3 regions of the Marinobacter sp. Hex_13 genome follow, and region 3 is predicted to be linked to each of the others. Evidence: predicted binding sites of a transcription regulator. Region 3 holds the regulator's gene; each other region holds the start of a gene.
The links. Region 3 encodes FliA, which starts transcription of late flagellar genes. Its sites were predicted from a motif close to CTAAAGTTTNNNNNNNNNNNGCCGNTAA; they were not measured.
Positions count from the first base shown of each region.

Region 1: a site for FliA is predicted at 4,947-4,974, ahead of AXW11_RS03820 (methyl-accepting chemotaxis protein). Genes of this name have one in related genera too.
Region 2: a site for FliA is predicted at 4,280-4,307, ahead of AXW11_RS09070 (methyl-accepting chemotaxis protein). Genes of this name have one in related genera too.

Region 1 covers NZ_LSMM01000012.1:60,370-67,031, reverse strand. Annotated here, with positions in the region: gene AXW11_RS03830 (valine--tRNA ligase) at 1-1,881, shown strand, start outside; gene AXW11_RS03825 (ketopantoate reductase family protein) at 1,885-2,829, shown strand; gene AXW11_RS03820 (methyl-accepting chemotaxis protein) at 2,862-4,913, opposite strand; gene AXW11_RS03815 (CobD/CbiB family protein) at 5,018-5,905, opposite strand; gene ampD (1,6-anhydro-N-acetylmuramyl-L-alanine amidase AmpD) at 5,905-6,495, opposite strand; gene AXW11_RS03805 (DUF1631 domain-containing protein) at 6,638-6,662, opposite strand, start outside.
Region 2 covers NZ_LSMM01000035.1:34,155-40,816, reverse strand. Annotated here, with positions in the region: gene selD (selenide, water dikinase SelD) at 1-1,249, opposite strand, end outside; gene AXW11_RS09085 (helix-hairpin-helix domain-containing protein) at 1,249-2,019, opposite strand; gene AXW11_RS09080 (hypothetical protein) at 2,067-2,465, opposite strand; gene AXW11_RS09075 (bifunctional GNAT family N-acetyltransferase/carbon-nitrogen hydrolase family protein) at 2,611-4,158, opposite strand; gene AXW11_RS09070 (methyl-accepting chemotaxis protein) at 4,386-6,272, shown strand; gene AXW11_RS09065 (transporter substrate-binding domain-containing protein) at 6,255-6,662, opposite strand, start outside.
Region 3 covers NZ_LSMM01000049.1:97,910-104,571, forward strand. Annotated here, with positions in the region: gene flhF (flagellar biosynthesis GTPase FlhF) at 1-676, shown strand, start outside; gene AXW11_RS12985 (MinD/ParA family protein) at 723-1,535, shown strand; gene AXW11_RS12990 (RNA polymerase sigma factor FliA) at 1,566-2,297, shown strand; gene cheY (chemotaxis response regulator CheY) at 2,474-2,857, shown strand; gene AXW11_RS13000 (protein phosphatase CheZ) at 2,879-3,667, shown strand; gene AXW11_RS13005 (chemotaxis protein CheA) at 3,685-5,847, shown strand; gene AXW11_RS13010 (protein-glutamate methylesterase/protein-glutamine glutaminase) at 5,880-6,662, shown strand, end outside.

The DNA of each region.
Region 1 (6,662 bases), on a different contig from region 3:
AGCCTGCCGGCTGCGTACGCCGGCCTTACCCGCGAACAGGCCCGCAAGCAGATCGTGGCGGATATGGACGCCGAAGGCCTGGTACAGGAAGTCGAAGACCACGTGCTGAGCGTTCCCCGGGGCGACCGCTCCGGCCTGATCATCGAACCCATGCTGACCGACCAATGGTTCGCCGACGCCAAAACCCTGGCAAAGCCGGCGATCGAAGCGGTCGAAGACGGTCGTATCCAGTTCGTGCCCAAGCAGTACGAAAACATGTACTTCGCCTGGATGCGTGACATCCAGGACTGGTGCATCTCCCGCCAGCTTTGGTGGGGCCACCGTATTCCTGCCTGGTACGACGCCGAGGGCAATATCTATGTCGGCCGTAGTGAAGAGGAAGTGCGCCAGAAACACAACCTTGCCGCCGACCTGCAGCTGAACCAGGACGACGACGTGCTCGACACCTGGTTCAGCTCCGCCCTGTGGACCTTCGGCACCTTGGGCTGGCCGGAAATCACCGAGCGGCTGAAAACCTTCCACCCCACCAACGTTCTCGTGACCGGTTTTGACATCATTTTCTTCTGGGTGGCCCGGATGATCATGATGACGATGCACTTCATGAAAAACGAGGACGGCACCCCACAGGTACCGTTCAAGACCGTGTATGTGACCGGCCTGATCCGCGACGAGCACGGCGACAAGATGTCCAAGTCCAAGGGCAACGTGATTGACCCACTGGACATGATCGACGGCATCGAGCTCGATGACCTGCTGGAGAAACGCACTGGCAACCTGATGCAGCCCAAACTGGCCGAGAAGATCGGGAAGCGCACCCGGAAGGAGTTCCCGGAAGGCATTACCGCTCATGGTACGGATGCCCTGCGTTTCACTCTCTCCGCCATGGCGACCACCGGCCGCGACATCAACTGGGACATGAAGCGCCTTGAAGGCTATCGTAACTTCTGCAACAAGCTGTGGAACGCTGCCCGTTACGTGCTGATGAACACCGAGGGCGAGGATTGCGGCGTCAACGGTGAGGCCGTGGAATTGTCGCTGGCAGACCGCTGGATCATCAGCGAGCTGCAAACCTGCGAGCAGGACGTGATCCGCCATCTTGACCAGTACCGGTTCGACCTGGCCGCGTACGCCCTGTATGAGTTCATCTGGAACGAATACTGCGACTGGTACCTGGAACTCTCCAAGCCGGCGTTGAACGACGACAACGCCAGTGCGGAAGCCAAACGTGGCACCCGCCGCACCCTGGTACGGGTGCTGGAAGCGGTCCTTCGCCTGGCGCACCCGATGATGCCGTTCATCACCGAAGAAATCTGGCAGCGCATCGCACCCCTGGCCGGTAAGAGTGGTGACAGCATTATGCTGCAACCCTTCCCCCAGCCAGATGCCAACAAGCAGGACTCTGCGGTAGCCGCCGATATTGAATGGCTGAAAGGCGTGATTGTCGCTGTTCGGAATATCCGCGGCGAGATGAACATCTCCCCGGCAAAAGCCATCCCGGTGCTTCTGCGTGGTAAAAACCCAGACGACAAACGCCGCTTGGACGAGAACCGACAGTTCCTGTCATCACTGGCGCGCCTGGACAGCCTGGAATGGTTTACCGAAGGCGAAGCCCCCATGTCAGCCACCCAGTTGGTTGGCGAGATGGAAGTGCTGGTGCCCATGGCCGGTCTGATTGACAAGGATGCCGAACTCAAGCGACTGGACAAGGAACTGGAGCGACTGCAAAAAGAAGTTGGCCGACTGGAAGGAAAACTTGGCAACGAGAAATTCACTGCCAAGGCGCCCGCAGAGGTGGTAGAAAAAGAGAAGGAAAAGCTCAGCGATGCCCAGGGCAGCATGAGCCGGCTCAGCGAGCAACGGGCCGCCATCGAGGCCATGTAACCCATGGCCACGCCAGGGAATAATCAGGGGCTGTCCGGGAATGGCCGCATCGCCATTCTCGGAGCAGGCTCCATGGGCCAACTCTGGGCGGGCTACCTGCCCACCGGGACGGTAACGTTTATCCCTCGTCGCAAGGTTACCCCGGAAACAGGTAAACCCGCACTGACTTACACGTTCCGGCGGTTCGAAGGCCCGGAGGAAGTTGTCACAGTTCCCTACCTGCTCGCCACCGAGGCACCCCCCTCACTGTTGATGGTCACCACGAAGGCGGGCGATACGCTCGGTGCCATTGAATCCAACCTCCATGACCTTTCCCCAGATACTCCCATCGTCCTGTTCCAGAACGGCTTGGGCTGCCAGCAAGCGGTCGCCGAGCGTTGGCCACAACGACCGATCCTGGCCGCCAGCACCACCGAAGGGGCGAACCGCCCAGCACCAGGCTGCACAGTCCACGCCGGCAAAGGCGAAACCTGGGTTGGCCCATTAACCAAGAGTGCGACGACGCATCTGACGCAGGTAGTAACGGCGCTTGGCACCAGCGGGTTGACGGTTCACGCAGAGCAAGACATTCAGAGGCGGCTGTGGGACAAACTGATCATCAATGCGGGTATCAATGCCTTTACGGCAATCCTCGACTGCCCGAACGGTGACATCCTCGCCGACCCGTTCTACCGGGAACACATCGATGAGTTGTGCGACGAAATCTCGAAGGTGATGAAGGAGGATATTGGAAAAGCCCTGCCATCAATCACAATTCGCGAACGCATCGAAACGGTTGCCCGCAAAACGGCGCGGAATACCTCATCCATGCGCAGCGACAGGCGGCGGGGCCGCCCTACCGAAATTGACTTTATCAATGGATATATCGTCGGGCGCGGGCATGCGCTGGGCGTTGATGTTCCGACAAACCAGATGCTGACAAACTGTATTAAACAGCTATCGCCATAGATCTCAGGAGCACACCCTTCAGATCCCGAATGTCAGACCCTGAACGCTTCCACGAGGCGCTGCAGGGATGCAGTCAGTTGTGACATTTCCCGTGACGATGCCAGGGTTTCCTCGGCGTTATCTGCCGTTTTCTCACCCAGGACACTGATCTGTTCAACGTTGGTATTGACGTTTTTCGCCACGGCAGACTGCTCCTCGGCCGCCTGTGCGATCTGGTGGCTCATATCAACAATGGTCGAAATCCCCTGGGCAATCCGGTCCAGCGCTTCCGTCACTTCCGCCGATTTCTTCACCGTGGTTTCAGTCACGTCATGGCTGTTGGTCATGGCCGCAACGGCTTCCTTCACGCCGCTCTGCAACCGGGTGATCATACCCTCGATTTCCTCAGTCGATTTGTGGGTACGCTGTGACAGTGAACGTACTTCGTCTGCCACCACCGCAAAACCACGGCCCTGCTCACCGGCGCGCGCAGCCTCGATGGCCGCATTCAATGCCAGGAGATTGGTCTGCTCCGCAATCGCCTTGATTTCGACCAGAACCTGGCTGATGTTATCGCTGTCGGCGTTTACCCGGTTGATGACATCAACCGCGCCGGAGATTTCGGTGGCAAGACGGTTGATGGTGGCGACGGTATCCGCAACCACTCCGCGGCCTCTCTCGGTATCCTCTTCAGCCGCGCCAGCGCTATCAGACACGCGATGAGCACTCTCAGTAACCTCATTGACCGCTTCCACCATCTGGTTCATGGCTTCGTTGATCTGGCCGGACTCCTCCATCTGCCGCGCAACGGCCTCGCTGTTCGCAGCCGCGGTATCGTTGACACGAGTGGCCTGCCGATCGACGTCCGATGTAGTGCTGCTCACTGAGCGGATCAATTCGGCAATCCGGTCCGTCATGTTGTTGAACTCGGTAGTCAGCTCACCCAATTCATCACGATTATCCAATTGGATGTGAGTCGTCATATCGCCCTCAGCCACGGACCTTGCTGCCGTGCTGAAACGATTAATAGCCGTACGTACCGACATAAAGAAGCCGACGTAGAGGTAAACCACCACCAACAGGACAATTACCAATGCGGCAATAATCAACTGCCGTTGCTGCAGCTCGCCCTCCAGGCGTGAGTTCAGGTTTGCGCCAACGACGTCAAAAATTCCAGCCTTGAGCGCATCGTAATGGGCAAGCTGGTTTTCGATGGTGCGGTTGAAATCCCGCCAGGGTAACTCGAGGCGCATGGGCGTGATGATGTTGGCATCCAGCTCGTCACGCACAACCACCAGACTCTCGAGAATGCCCTCGACAGCATCACCTGTCGTTTTCTCCAGGGTCGGCGATGCATCCATCGATACGGTCAGTGCAGGCCCGAGCAGTGATGCGCGGTTGGTCAGTTCGTCATAGATTTCATTAAGAGCGTCACTGAGATTGTAGCCCACCTGCCCGTCGATGAGCGCAAAGGTCCCGAACGTCCTGGCCCGGCCAATGATGCTGCGGGCATCCGGCAGCGACTCACGCAAAAGCCCCAGAAGCAGCAGGTTTTCCCGGGATGCGTCCTGCCCCAGGCCGGAAATTTCAATGGTCGCGGACAAGAGCGCCCGCACTTTCTGGACGAACTCCTGATAATACTTGAACTGGGGGTCGATATTGCCCTGATAACTGTCAGTCGATTTGAGTGTTTGCCACTCTTCCACCAGCATCGCCACCTGCTGGGACCAGTTACCGGACTCATCAAAACGAGCCTCTGCGTTAACCAGTTCCTCAAGAATTCTATCAATCGTTTCTGACGACTCTGCGGACTGTGAGAGCAGTTCATTGTCATCCTTGATCTTGCCGGGGGCACGAAAATCCCGGTATGCCATGGACTCTGCCAGCAGCGTATCCACCTTTTCGAGCTGCTCCAACCCCTCCACGCCCCGGGTCATGGTATCAACCGACCGGTTCAGTTCACTGATAACCAACCAGGAAAGGGCAATAATGGGAAGCAGGAACAACACACTGATCAGGCTGAATTTGTAGAACATCGGCAGCCGATTCATCAGCGCTACTGCAGGCTTGATAAGCTGGTTCACGTGTACCCCCACAGAAAGCATCGAAAGGATGGAACTTTATTCTATTTGTTTATATTGTCGACTAAAGTACTACAAACTTGAGTGTTTTTCGGCGTAAAAATGTAATTTTTGTCAAAATGTCGTGATCAGCGCACACCGGCAATAACCAGCAGCGCAAGGATGCAGATCCAGACCAGCATGCTTCGGTTCAGCAAATCCCGGATGGCCTCCAGGCTGCGGCCACCAAAGCCCGCCCATTCGTCCGGATGGATCTTTGAGAACCGTTCCGGGTCCAGTGCATAGCCCGTCAATGCCGCGCTCGCGGCGCCCATCAATAGCTGGTTGGTTCTGAGGCTAAAATCAAACAGTCTTCGTTTCCCTTCTTTCATCCAGCCGGCAAGATCACCTGCGACTCCAAACGTGAAGGACAGTAGTCGTGAGGGAAGCCAATTGAGTATCTCCGCCAGCGCGGCAAACCCTGGTCTCGCTGCCACCTGCGGCCAGTGATCCCTTAACGCGACAACTCCCCTCGCAAAGAAGGCAGCCGCAATACCGCCAACGGCATACCAGAAAGCGACCAGAAAAAAACGCTCGAAGACGCTGACCATCAGCGTTCGTGACAAAGCCAGATGCATCTCATCGGGCGACGTTGCCGCGCCCCGTTCCTCAGCCGGTAAAATATCCATAACGTGATGCCAAGCGGACTGCATGTCGCCCCTGGCCCAGGATTCACTGTAAACCTCCAGGCGCGCCCGCCAACCCGGCGCACCCATCAACAACACCATCAGCAAAAACTCCAATGGATACGCGGCCATGCGCCAGCCAATGGTGTGCAGATAGTACTCCCCGGCGGCCAGAATCAGCGAGGGCACAAGAATAATAACCAGCCCCTTCCATAGGCCTGCCTCGTTACCAGACCTTTCAGCGCCTCCCCGGTTAAACGCGGAACGCCACAACGTCTCAGAAGACCAGGCGTTGGCCGCATCCAGCTTGCGTCTCACCAGGTAAGCGAGCAGAAACACCACCAATACCATCAGTTATCCGCTCCGTTGCCACGCCCTGTACCAAGCAGTTGCCGATATCGGGGCCAGTCAAAAGCCGGGCCTGGATCGGTTTTGCGACCGGGTGCGATATCGCTGTGCCCGGTGATCCTCTCTGGCGTGATGGCCGGCCACGATTTCATGATCAATGCTGACACGTCAGCAAGCACCTCATACTGAGCTGCGGTGTATGGAATGTCATCCGCGCCCTCCAGCTCAATGCCGATTGAATAATCGTTGCACTCTTCCAGGCCCTGAAAGCAGGACCGCCCGGCATGCCACGCGCGCTCCAACAAGCTGACGAACTGAAGGCATTCGCCATCCCGGCGGATCAGCAGGTGTGACGAAACCTTCATATCGGCGATGGTCTCGAAATAGGGGTGCTCTGAGGGGGACAGTTGGTTGCAGAAAAACCGTTCGATGGCATCGCCTCCGAACTGCCCGGGAGGAAGGCTGATGTTATGAACAACCAACAGGGATATTGCCGCCCCTTCGGGGCGTTTGCCAAAATTTGGAGACGGGCACCAACGGGCGCCGGCTACCCAACCGGTCGTCCGTAATCCGGCGACAGCCGGTGGCGACAGGTCAATGGTGTTGCGCGAAGGGATGGTTTCAGACAATGTGGTTCCAACAGGCCGGGGCGAACAGACCGGACCACCGATGCGTTCGCCGTTGTTGCTTTGATGCCCCTGATTGAAGCACAAAGTCTCCGGTCTTGCTATACGATCAGTCCTTGCGGCTACTGCGAAGG
Region 2 (6,662 bases), on a different contig from region 3:
AACGCATGGCCACCGCGGAGATGGCCTGGGACGCTTCCTCGGGGTTTTGTGCGGCGCCGGTGTCGGGCAGGGCGGCGTTCTCTTCCATGGCGGGAAGATCATTGAATTTCGCCATGAAGCGTCTATCAATGCTGTTTTTCCAGCGCCAGACCCAAGAACCGGCCAACGACAGGTCACCTCTGGAGGCCACTGCGAATTTGTCGCCGGTACTGATCAGCGCCAGCCATTTTTTCTGCGGCCGGAATGGCTTCGCGGGCTTTCCGAGGGCATGGCGGCGGAGGTTGTCCGCCAGTGGCCGGCCCTGACGAACGGCAAATACGCCGGCTTTTTCCCGGGGGTGATTTACAACGTTGGCAATGTCACCCGCCGCGAAGATATCGTTGTCGGTTTCTGTCTGCAGGGTGTCCGTCACCCGGATAAAGCCACCGTCGTCCAGGGCCAGGCCGGTATCCCGCAGCCACTCGGGGCCGCCGGCACGGGTGACCCAGAGCACTTCGTCAACCGACAGGGTGTCGCCGGACTCCGTGGTCAAACGATTGGCCTCGACCTCTGAGACTGCGGATCCCAGGTGGACCTTCACCCCACGGCTTGCGAGTGTGTCAGCGAATACCGCACGCACCCTGGCGTTGTGGGTAGGCAGGATCTGCTGGTCTGCATCAAACAGATGAAAGTGCAACTGGTCCGGGTCGTGGCCGCGCTTTTCGAGCTCATTTCGTAGCCGGAACTGCATGGCCAGTGTGAGTTCAACGCCACCTGCACCTGCGCCGACCACAGCAACGGTCATCGGGCCGTCATGGTTTTCCAGCCGCGACAATAATGACAGCCAGCGATTGTTGAATCCGTTGATAGGCTTGACGGGCACTGCATGTTCAGTTGCGCCGCTGACGTCACCGACCTTGGGAGCGGACCCGATATTCACCGACAGAATGTCGTAAGGCACGTCCGGTCGGGAGCGGCAGACCACACGTTTTCGATGGCGGTCGATGCCAACCACTTCATCGCGGTAGAAGCGCGCGCCCGCGAACTCGGCCAGTTTGCTGAGGTCTATATGGACGTCGTCGTAGGAATAATGCCCAGCCACATACCCGGGAAGCATTCCGGAGTAGGGTGTATGGGTATCCCTGCAGATGAGGGTAAGGCGGACACCAGGCACTGGGTTCATGGCAAAGCGCTTGAGAACGCCTACGTGGCTGTGTCCGCCGCCAATCAGGACAATGTCCCGTAAAACAGGCTGTTCGGATTGTTGCATTAAATAACTTTCTTGGCTTCGTCGCTGAAGGTGTTAAAGCCTTTCACGCTTGAAAATGCCTGAAGCTTTTCTTTGTCCGCGTCAGACGGATTGGCGATCTGGTCAACCGAGGTGATACCGGCTTCCTTCATTTTGCGGGCGGTGGCCGGCCCAATACCTTTAACCTGGGTCAGGTCGCTCTTGTCCTTCGGCTTTGGAGCGCGTGTTGCTGCAGCCGGCTTTGCCGCTGGCTTCCGCGCGGCCGTGGCGGCTTTCTTGGGAGCGGCTTTAGTGGCTGCGGCCGGACTTTTGGCGGCGGTGCTCGCCTTGGGTTTGGCGGCTTTCTTTGCAGTTGCCGCTTTTGGTGTGGCGGGCTTCTTGGCGGCCGGTTTTTTGGCCGCTGTCTTACTGGCGGTGGATTTTTTCGGAGCTGACTTGCCTTTGGCAGCAGGGCCGGCCTTCTTGGCGGCCTGGCCTGCGACCTTCTTCGCCTCTTCGCTGGCTTCCTTGCTGGCAATACCAAGGCGGTCCAGGATATTGTTCTGCAAATCGTGGAATTCACCCAAGCGACGTTCAAATTCTTCGTTGAAACGTTTCATTTCACGATCACGAAGCTCATCCACTTCCTTCAACAGTTTGCGGACGGGTTCCTGAATCTGGTTCTGCAGGCTGTCGAACTGCTTGAGGGCGTCGTTGATCAGCTTTTCGATCTGTGATGACGTTTTATCGAACTCTTTGTTCACTTTCTTGACGACTTTATCAACGCTTTGCTTGTTGGCTTTCTTCGCCATGAGGACTTTCTCCTTGAAGTGCAAGTTGATGTGGGGCGTTGGTGAGTTCAGGCCAGTTGCCGAATGCTGGAGGCGGGCCCTGAGGAACGTCTGGATTTTAGCGTCTGCTTCTTGAGCACCACCTCACGAATGCGCTTGAGTTTTTCGCTCAGGGCAGACGAGGAGTTGTCATTGAGTTCTACGAAATCAACGGAATAGAAGAAATTGCTACAGTGTTTCCTGCGTTCCGTTACCAGGCCGGTAATTCCATCCGCCCTGATGTCGTCAAACGGCATTTCCATCACGAGATCCAGGATAACCGTATCACCGGGGTTAAATATCTTGTCCGTCTTCATCACACATCCGAAGTGATCGAGCTCGAACAGGGCGGCCTGCACACGCTCCCGGCGAAAGAGGCCACGCTTGATGTGAAAATGTGCGACAAGATCCGGTAGTGCTTCGTTCATCTAAAAGTGATCTCTTTTGCACCCCGAGGGGGTCCGGACGACACCCCGAGGGCGTGTTCCTGAAAGTATATGGTTAAACAATAGCCACACTCTGTTGGTTTGGCAACGTGTTCAGTGTCATACGATAGAGCTCTCAGGCGGTTCATCAACTGTTTTTATCATTTTGGCCCGTTTGTAGCGTGTTGAGCTCGTAAATATCCGTGCGCCGGTCTTTCAGGTTCGTCACCGAGCCTTCGTTGCGCACCAGCTTCAGCTTTTCCAGATCCATATCTGAAAACATGATCATTTCCGTATTCGGTGTGGTTTCCGCCATCACCGCATCGTGGGGGAACGCAAAGTCCGACGGTGAGAATACGGAAGACTGGGCGTACTGCACGTCCAGGTTCTCAACCTTGGGAAGGTTACCCACACTACCGGTGATCACGACATAGCACTCGTTTTCAATCGCCCGTGCCTGCGCACAGTGCCGCACCCGAAGGTATCCGTTCTTGGTGTCCGTCCAGAAGGGCACCATAATAATATCCACCTCTTCGATGGCCGCCAGGCGCCCCAGTTCCGGGAACTCGATGTCGTAACAGATCATGATGGCCACGCGGCCGGCGTCGGTGTCGAACACCTGGAACTTCTCACCGCCTTCGATGACCCAGTCACGGCGTTCGTGGGGCGTGATATGGATCTTGCGCTGCTCGTCGACGCGGCCGTCGCGGTGGCACAAATAGGACACGTTGTAGACCCGATCATTTTCGAGCAGGGGCATCGAGCCGGTAATGATGTTGATGTTGTAACTGACCGCCATTTCCGACATCTGATTGCGGAATTGCTCGGTAAAGCCTGCCAGAAAGCGAATGGCCCGTGTCTGGTCCACTTGGTCCGTCAGGCCCATCAGCGGTGCGTTGAAAAACTCTGGAAACAGGGCGAAATCGCTCTTGTAATCCGAGAGCGCATCCACGAAGTACTCCACCTGTTCCAGCACTTCCTCCACAGAGGTAAATTCACGCATCTGCCACTGAACGGCACCCAGGCGCACTTGAGTCTTCTTGACGTTAAGCACCGGCGACGGCGGGGTATAGAGGATGTTCCGCCATTCCAGCAGAGTGGCGTAGCCCAGGGATTTCTCGTCTTCCGGCAGGTACTTGTGCATCAGCCGGGTGACCTGGAAGTCGTTGGACAGCTGAAAGCTGAGGATCGGGTCGTAGATGTCCTTGCGATCCACACGCTGGATGTATTCTTCCGGGGAGTGCTGGTCTGAATACTTGTGATATCCAGGGATGCGGCCACCCGCCAGGATGGCGCGCAGGTTCATGGATCGGCAGAGTTCTTTGCGAGCTTCATAAAGCCGCCGGCCAAGGCGGTAGCCGCGATAATCCGGGTGGATAAACACATCGAGGCCGTAAAGCGAGTCGCCTTTGGCGTTGTGCCAGATTTTTTCATTGCGCAGGATCAGGTCGTCGTAGGTGTGCGGATTGCTGAATCGCTCATACTTGACGCACACCGTGAGGGCTACGGCCACCAGGTCACCGGACTCTTCGATACAGATCTGACCATCCGGAAACTGTTGCACCAGAGCTTCGATCGTGTCCTCTGGCCAGGCACCGCCAATATCGTCGTAGACCCTGTCCATCAGTCGCTGGAGCTGTGGGTAATCATCACTGGTCAGGTTACGAAGGTTGAGGTGCAGTTCTTCGTGGGCCATATACGGCAGCTCCCGTTGGGTGTGGAAATGACGGCAAGAATTGTCGATTGCTTCGGTATTTTATCAGAGAGCGCTAAAGACTTCTTATCACCTAAAGCTTAAGACTTCTTATCACATAAAGTTAAAGACTTTGCAGCACACGCCGAAAACCAGTTTATGAATGAAAGACAGCCGATAGGCTGTTTGACTGACCCCCCGAATAGACTGTCTCGAAAAGGACCCGGAAAATGAACCTGAGTTTCGGCCAGAAGTTGCTCGTCGCCTTTGGTATTTTGCTTTTACTTGTTATGGGGGCGTTTACGCTCAGCGGCAACCTCCGGTTACAGGAGACTACGGATACTTATGTTGATGCACTGATTGAAGACACCGTGGCTCAGAGTACGTCCAGCATTGCGGATTGGCTCAACACCCGTCTTGCCATGACCGAAGCAACGGCAAAAGCACTGGAGTCGGTGGAAACCGATGCCGAGGCGAGGGTTATCCTGGCCGCTGCGACAACCGGTGGCGGGTTCATTGACGTCTATGTTGGCCGTGATGATGGCTATATGCTGATGAAGGACGATGCCTCAGAAGCCACGCTGCCTGCGGATTTCGACCCACGCACGCGGCCCTGGTTCAAACAGGCGAAACAAAAGGGCTCAGCGTCGTTCACCGAACCCTACGTGGACGCGGGCACTGGAGGCACCATCATTTCCACGCTGGCACCGGTCAAACGTGGGGCTTACCAGGGTGTTGTCGGTGGTGATATTGCCCTGAAGACCATAGAACAGACGCTCTCCACGATTACGCTGGCCAACACCGGCTATGCCGCCCTGATCAGTGACGACGGCACCGTGTTGTTTCACCCGGACCAGAAACTGGTTGGCAAGAAGATCAGCAGTCTTTTGGGAGAATCTCCTCGGCTCAGCGGTGAAATTCACGAATATGACACCGGAGATGCCAGTTGGACTGCCGGTTTCCATCGCATCAAAGGTGCCCGTGGTGTTGAGTGGTATCTCGGCACTTTTATCAATGAGGACAAAATCAATGCGCCGGTCCATGCCGCTCGCGTAACCGGGCTGATCATCGCAGTAATTGGCTTGTTGGTGTCCCTGGTGATCCTGCGTTTTGGTATCCGCGTGCTGATGGCTCCCGTTCGCAAGCTTAATGCCGCCATGGCATCAATCGCCAGTGGCGAGGCGGACCTCACCAAGCGCCTGGACGATAGCGCCAACGACGAGTTCGGCAAGCTCGCGGCGGAGTTCAACAGCTTTGTTGAGAATATCCAGAATGTGGTCCGGGACGTCCAGCAAGGCACCGCCGAGCTTGGCGAAAACGTGTCCTCCCTGCGGGATACTGCCAGCACCAGCCGAGACAGCGTTGAAAAACAGCAGGCCGAGATTGATATGGTGGCCACGGCCATCAATGAGATGTCTGCCGCTGCCGGGGAAATTGCACAGAATGCCCAACAGACCGCGGATGCGTCCAACACCGCCGATGCAGACAGCCGCGCTTCCCTTGAAACCGTTGCCGCTTCCCGGGATGCAGTCCAGAAATTGTCAAAAGAGATTAACGCCGCTGCGGAAGTCATCGATAAACTCGGCAAGGACGTTACCGACATTACCTCGGTTCTCGAGGTAATTCAGGGGATTGCTGAACAGACCAACCTGCTGGCACTGAACGCGGCGATCGAGGCCGCAAGGGCAGGGGACGCGGGTCGTGGCTTTGCGGTTGTTGCTGACGAAGTGCGCAATCTGGCCCGCCGCACCCAGGACAGCACGGAAGAGATCAACAACATGATTGAGCGCCTGCAAAGCGGTGCAACCCAGGCTGTGGACGTCATGAAGGCATCAACAGCGGTCTCGAATGTGAGCATGGAGAAAGCCCAGGATGCCATGGAGTCCCTTAACCGTATTGCTGATGCCATAACGTCGATCAGCCAGATGACCTCCCAGATCGCAACGGCTTCTGAGGAGCAGACCTCTGTGACGGAAGAGTTGAACTCCTCCATCACCCGGATTGCCGACCAGGGCCAGGAGGCCGCCAAGGCTGCCAGCGAGAACGACGTCTATAGCGGTCAGATCGAATCGGTCGGCCACACGCTTAGTAAGAACGTGTCACGATTCAGGGTTTGAGTAAGACGTTTTCTGGGGCGCGGATAGTATCTGGATTCGCCGTCGGAGTTCGAGGAGGGTTCTGGTGCCGATGGCCCGGGACTCGTCCGTCAGATAGGGATTTTCCAGAACAAGGACGTTCCGGCTGTGCAGGTTTAGCTCGTCGATGGACTGGCCGTAGTATTGGTTGAGGTACGCGCCAAAGCTGCCATCGAAAATGGCCCTTTCCATGCCCAATTGAAGCCGATGTGCTGTTTCGTGGTCGTGCCGGTTGACGAAGAAGTAAGAGGGCATCGGATAGGCCAGCAGCAGGTCCGGCTCGATGGCGAAATCTTCGTTGTTTTCAAGCTCCAGATCGAAAAGAACCTCGTTGACTCCCCGGGCGAAGCATTCAAAACGATGATTCTCCAG
Region 3 (6,662 bases):
TCTGAAAATGCTGGCCGCCGGTGTGAAGACCGCGCGTACTGAATGGGCGGATGAGGGCGGTGTCTACGCCCTGGTGGGCCCAACCGGGTCCGGCAAGACGACGACCATCGGCAAGCTGGCCGCGCACTATGTGCTGCGCCACGGCGCCGACTCTCTGGCGCTGGTCACCACCGATCGCTATCGGGTCGCGGCCCATGAGCAACTATTTGTGTTCGGGCGCATACTGAACGTTCCGGTTCGGGTTGTGGACGAAACCCATTCCCTCGACGACATACTGAACGAACTGTCGGACCGGCACCTGGTGTTGATTGATACCGCTGGCCTGACCAGCACCGACAAGGGCTACGAGGAGCAGCTTATGGAGCTGGCTCGCAGTCACCATCGGATTCGAACCCATCTGGTGGTTTCGGCAACCAGTCAGCCGCGCATCATGAAATCCGTTTGGCATTGCTATAAGATGGCAAATCTTACGGGTTGTGTGATGACCAAAATCGATGAAGCACTGACCCTGGGTGAATCGCTGGGATTCGTCATGGAAACGGGATTGCCGGTGGCGTATTACACCGACGGGCAGAAAATCCCGGAAGACCTGCACCACGCTGAGTCCATTCCGCTGGTGCGGTTGGCCGTGGAGAGGCTGAAGAAACTCCAGCAGCAACAGGCAGTCGCTGTTTAAAAACAACACAGCCTGCGGTTAAACGCGGCAAGAGATCAGAGTCAGTATGAGCAAACCACATCCGGTACAGGTGATTGCCGTTTCCGGCGGGAAAGGGGGCGTTGGCAAGAGCAACGTATCAGTGAACCTTGGCATCGCCCTAGCACAAATGGGACGCCGGGTGGTGCTGCTCGATGCCGACCTGGGCCTTGCCAACATTGACGTTCTGCTTGGTATTACCGCCAATCGTAATATCCAGGACGTCATCGCCGGGGAATGTGACCTTCGGGATGTGTTGGTCAACGGCCCCGGTGGCATCAAAATCGTGCCCGCGTCCTCAGGTACCCAACGCATGACCCAGCTTTCCAATCTGGAGCACGCTGGCCTGATCAACGCGTTCAGCGAACTGGGTGACCAGATCGATGTGCTGATCGTTGATACCGCTGCGGGTATTTCCGAATCGGTGGTCAGTTTCCTCCGAGCCTCACAGGAACTATTACTGGTTGTCTGTGATGAACCTACCTCTATCACCGATGCCTACGCCCTTATAAAGCTTATGAACCGGGATTACGGCACCAACCGCTTCCGTATACTGGCCAATCAGGTCAGGAATGAGCAGGAAGGTCGCCATCTGTTTGAAAAACTGACCCGGGTTACCGAGCGCTTTCTTGATGTGGCACTACAATATGTGGGTATGGTGCCGTATGACGAGGCCGTAAAAAAAGCGGTACAGCGCCAGCGTGCCGTGCTGGACGCCTATCCGCGGGCAAAAGCATCGTTGGCGATCAAGAGCCTCGCGGAGAAAGTGGATAGCTGGCCGCTGCCATCATCGCCCCGGGGACATCTGGAATTCTTTGTGGAGCGGCTCGTCGAAGTCTGATTTTGATCCTGTCACTGAATAGCCGGATACATGACATTGGCGAAAGAACTTGGAACCTACAACCGGACGGGTACACGAGGACCTTCCCAGCTCGTTGAGGAGCAGGCCCCGCTGGTCAAAAAAATAGCGCTTCACCTCATGGCGCGGCTGCCGGCATCTGTCCAACTGGATGACCTTATGCAGGCAGGCATGATTGGCTTGTTGGAAGCTGCACAGCGATACAGTTCCGACAAGGGGGCTACCTTTGAGACATACGCCGGGATCCGGATTCGCGGAGCCATGGTAGATGAAATTCGCAAAGGTGACTGGGTACCTCGATCCGTCCACAGGAACTCCCGCCGCATTGCCAAAGCCATCAAGGCTGTCGAGGACCGCCTGGGTCGGGAAGCTCAAGACTCGGAAGTAGCCGAGGAGCTGGGGCTGGACCTCGACGAATACTATTCCTCCCTGAGCGATGCTAACAGTGGCCGACTTTTTAGCCTGGATGAGCTCAATGAATCCGGCGAGCTGCCGATAGAAGAAACAGAGGACAGTGATAACCCGTTGGATGGCTTGGCGTCTGACAACTTCCGGAAGAGCCTGGCAGCTGCGATTGGTGACCTGCCCGAGCGAGAAAAGCTGGTGCTCAGCCTTTACTATCAGGAAGAATTGAACCTGAAGGAAATTGGTGCTGTGTTGGGTGTCAGTGAAAGCCGGGTCAGCCAGATTCACAGCCAGGCCGCGCTCCGTCTGCGGGGGCGTCTTACTGGTTGGCAGAGCTGAACAGGCCGCCAGTCCCATTGAACGGCGTTACCAGGCATTCTTTACTGTAGCCTTTTGGTAACCGGTGCTTTACAACCGGCTCAAAGGCCACACAATAAGCGGTTAAACTACCGGCCTGCTAGACTGTGAGCCGGAAGCCAAAAACGAATTCCGGGCGTTTTTAACTGGAGGTCCCATTGGACAAGAACATGAAAATCCTGATTGTGGATGACTTCTCCACAATGCGACGGATCATTAAGAACCTGCTTCGCGATCTCGGTTTTACCAACACTGACGAAGCAGACGACGGCAATACAGCACTGCCTATGCTCAGGAGCGGCAAATACGATTTTCTGGTAACTGACTGGAATATGCCAGGGATGTCCGGACTCGATCTGCTCAAGGAAGTCCGTGCCGATGACAGCCTGAAAACCCTGCCTGTGCTCATGGTGACCGCCGAGGCGAAGCGCGACCAGATTGTCGCTGCTGCGCAGGCCGGTGTGAACGGCTACGTGGTCAAGCCCTTCACGGCAGCCGTACTCAAGGAGAAGATTGAGAAGATCTTCGAACGCATCCAGTAATTCAGAGGTCGGACGGCTCCCATGAGCAATAGAAAAAAAGACCCACAGGGGCTCGACCCGGAGGTCACGGAGAAACTCCGCAGCCAGGCGGCCGAGTTGGTTGAACAGGTCAACGCCGGGGACTATGGCCGCGCGATGACGCTGATCAATGAATTGAGCGAGGTGAGGGACCAGAGCCTGTATCGGGAAGTCGGCCGCTTGACCCGCAGCCTCCACGAGGCGATCCGCAATTTCCAGATCGATCCCCGTAACGCCGAACAGTCAGAAGCTCTGTCGAAGATGACCGATGCGTCGGATCGCCTTGAGTACGTGGTTCAGATGACCGGTAAAGCGGCCAATCGGACCATGGATCTGGTTGAGGAGGCTATGCCCAAGGCCAGCGCCCTCCGCGACGAAGCCGCCGAGCTGAGAGACCAGTGGCAGAAACTGCGTCGCCGCGAGATGGCGCCGGCTGAATTTCGTGAGCTCTATGCCCGTATCGACACGTTTTTCGTGACCCTGAATACCGATGCCGGGGCGATGTACGACAACTTGTCGGAAATTCTCCTGGCCCAGGATTTCCAGGACCTCACTGGGCAGGTGATCCAAAAGGTCACCACTCTGGTTAAAGAGGTGGAAGAGCATCTGTTGAGCCTTGTAGTGATGGCGAGTCATGTGGACCAGATGACCGGCACCGTGCATGAACTGGAAGAGCGGGAAAAGATATCGGCGGAACAGGGTGTTGGTCCACAGATCAAGGCCGAAGAACGCGAAGACGTAGTATCGGGACAGGACGATGTTGATGATCTTCTGTCCAGTCTCGGTTTCTGAGTAAGAGAGGGTAACGCATGGCGCTTGATGCCGATGAAGAGATCCTGCAGGACTTCCTTGTTGAGGCAGGCGAGATACTCGAAAAGCTGTCGGAGCAACTGGTCGACCTGGAACAAAACCCGGACGACAGCGATCTGCTCAACGCCATCTTCCGAGGCTTTCACACCGTAAAAGGCGGCGCTGGGTTTCTGCAACTCGATGCCCTGGTGAACTGCTGTCATTCCGCGGAGAACGTCTTCGATATCCTGCGCAACCACAAGCGCAAGGTGGACTCGGAACTGATGGACGTGGTGCTGGAAGCCCTGGATCACGTCAATGCCATGTTTGAACAGGTTCGCCACCACGAGGAACCGACGCCAGCTCCCGAGGAACTGATTGCCGCTCTGGACGCATTGGCGCAGCCGGCAGGGGAGTCGTTGCCAGCAAACGCAGCGGTCGCTCGCGAAGAACAGAACGAGAGCAACGAAGCCAGTTCTGGAGACGATGGCGGTGATATTACCGACGACGAATTCGAGCGGTTGCTGGATGCCCTGGAAGAGGAAAAGACCAGCGCTCCGGTTTCCAGTGACGACGGCAATGAATCTTCAGGCGGTGACGGAGGGAGCGGAGACGACATCTCCGATGATGAATTCGAGGCCCTGCTGGACCAATTGCATGGCAAGGGCCAGTTCTCAGGCCCGCCTGAAACCGGCAAGGCAGCCCCTGACAGCCAGGATGCCTCGGGCGACAAGGTTACCAGTGATGAGGCCAGTGACAGCAAGGGTGGCGACGACCTGATTTCGGACGACGAGTTCGAAAAGTTGCTGGATGACCTGCACGGCAAGGGTGGTAGCCCTACGGCAGAAACTGCCAAGCCGGCCCCTGGGCCTGCTGCAAAGCAGCCGTCGGCCACGTCTCCCAGTGCCAAGGCTGACAAGCCCGCGCAACCGACTGGTAAGCCCGAAAAAGCGCCTGCGGATAATGGCAAGGCAGGCGTAACGCCCGCGATGCCGGCACGGGATGCGAATGCACCAGTGGCTGAAACTTCGGTGCGGGTGGATACCAAGCGCCTGGACGACATCATGAACATGGTGGGTGAACTGGTGTTGGTGCGTAACCGGTTGCAGCGTCTGGGCGCCCAGAGTGAAGACGAGCATATGCACAAAGCCGTCTCCAACCTGGACGTGGTGACCACCGATCTTCAGTCAGCGGTGATGGCAACGCGGATGCAGCCCATCAAGAAAGTATTTGGCCGCTTCCCGCGGGTGGTTCGCGACCTGGCACGCAGCCTGAAGAAAGAAATCAACCTTGAGATGCACGGCGAAGAGACCGACCTGGACAAAAACCTGGTCGAGGCGCTGTCCGATCCTCTGGTCCATCTTGTTCGCAACTCGGTTGATCACGGTATAGAGGCACCCGATGTTCGTGAAAAGGCGGGCAAGCCTCGTCAGGGTCGTGTGACGCTGTCGGCTGAGCAGGAAGGCGACCACATCCTGTTGTCCATCGAAGACGACGGTGCTGGTATGGATCCGGATGTACTGCGCCGAAAAGCGGTCGAAAAGGGCATCTACGAACAGGATGCCGCTGACCGACTGACCAACACCGAGTGCTACAACCTGATTTTCTCCGCCGGGTTCTCCACCAAGGATCAGATATCGGATGTGTCCGGTCGTGGCGTTGGCATGGACGTGGTGAAAACCAAGATCAGTCAGCTCAACGGGCAGCTGAGCGTCGAGTCGGAGCTGGGCAAAGGGTCTCGCATCGTCATCAAGGTGCCGCTGACCCTGGCCATCATGCCTACCCTGATGATCATGCTTGGCGACCAATCCTTCGCGCTGCCACTGGTGAACGTGGTCGAGATTTTCCATCTGGACCTCAGCAAGAAGAACATTGTGGATGGCCGTGAATGCATCGTGGTTCGAGACAAAGTCTTCCCGTTGTTCCACATCAAGCGATGGCTGGTCAAAGGCGCCGCTGGGCAGCCGGAACCAGAAAACGCCCACGTGGTTATCGTGGCGATGGGAACGCGGCGCGTCGGTTTTGTGGTGGATCAGCTGATCGGGCAGGAAGAGGTGGTGATCAAGCCCTTGGGCCGGGCCCTTCAGGGAACGCCGGGTATGGCGGGTGCGACCATCACTGGCGACGGTCGTATTGCACTCATTATTGATGTTCCGAGCCTGCTGCAAAACTACGGCAAATAACGTTGCGGCGGGCCCAGGTTTAGGAGAAATGGATGACGGTTTCTGTCCTGGTCGTTGATGATTCAGGTTTTTTCCGCAAGCGACTGACGGAAATCCTGACCGCTTCCGGTCAGATCAAGGTGGTTGGCGTGGCCACCAATGGGCGCGAAGGTGTCGAGCTGGCTGAAAAGTTGAGGCCTGACGTCATCACCATGGACTACGAGATGCCCGTCATGGACGGTATCAGCGCCGTCCGTGAGATCATGAAGCGACATCCGGCGCCGGTATTGATGTTCTCCTCTCTCACCTACGAGGGTGCCAGGGTGACCCTGGATGCCCTTGAGGCAGGTGCCGTTGATTTCCTGCCCAAGAATTTTGAGGAAATTGCCCGGGATTCCAGTCAGCTTCAAAAAATACTCATTGAGCGTGTACTGGATGTCGCTGGCAGTCGCCCTGGTGCAAAACCGTCGGCGCCGCCTCCCACCGCTCCGCCGCCTTCGCCCCGTAGCCCTTCACCGGCAAGGCGCAGCGTCCCCGAGCGGCCGGCGGTACCGGACAGGTCCTCTCGCCCCAGCGCCCCAGAGCCTGAAGCACCGGCCCGTCGTTCGATTCGCCGCGGGCCGGCGAAACACTACAGTGTGGTTGCCATCGGCACGTCCACCGGCGGCCCGGTGGCCTTGCAACGTGTACTAATGGCGTTACCGGCCGGGTTTCCCGCGCCTGTGGTGCTCGTTCAGCATATGCCGGCCAGTTTTACCCCGGCGTTTGCCGAGCGCCTGAACAAGCTGTGCCAGATTCAGGTACGCCAGGCTGAAGACGGCGAAATGCTGAAGCCG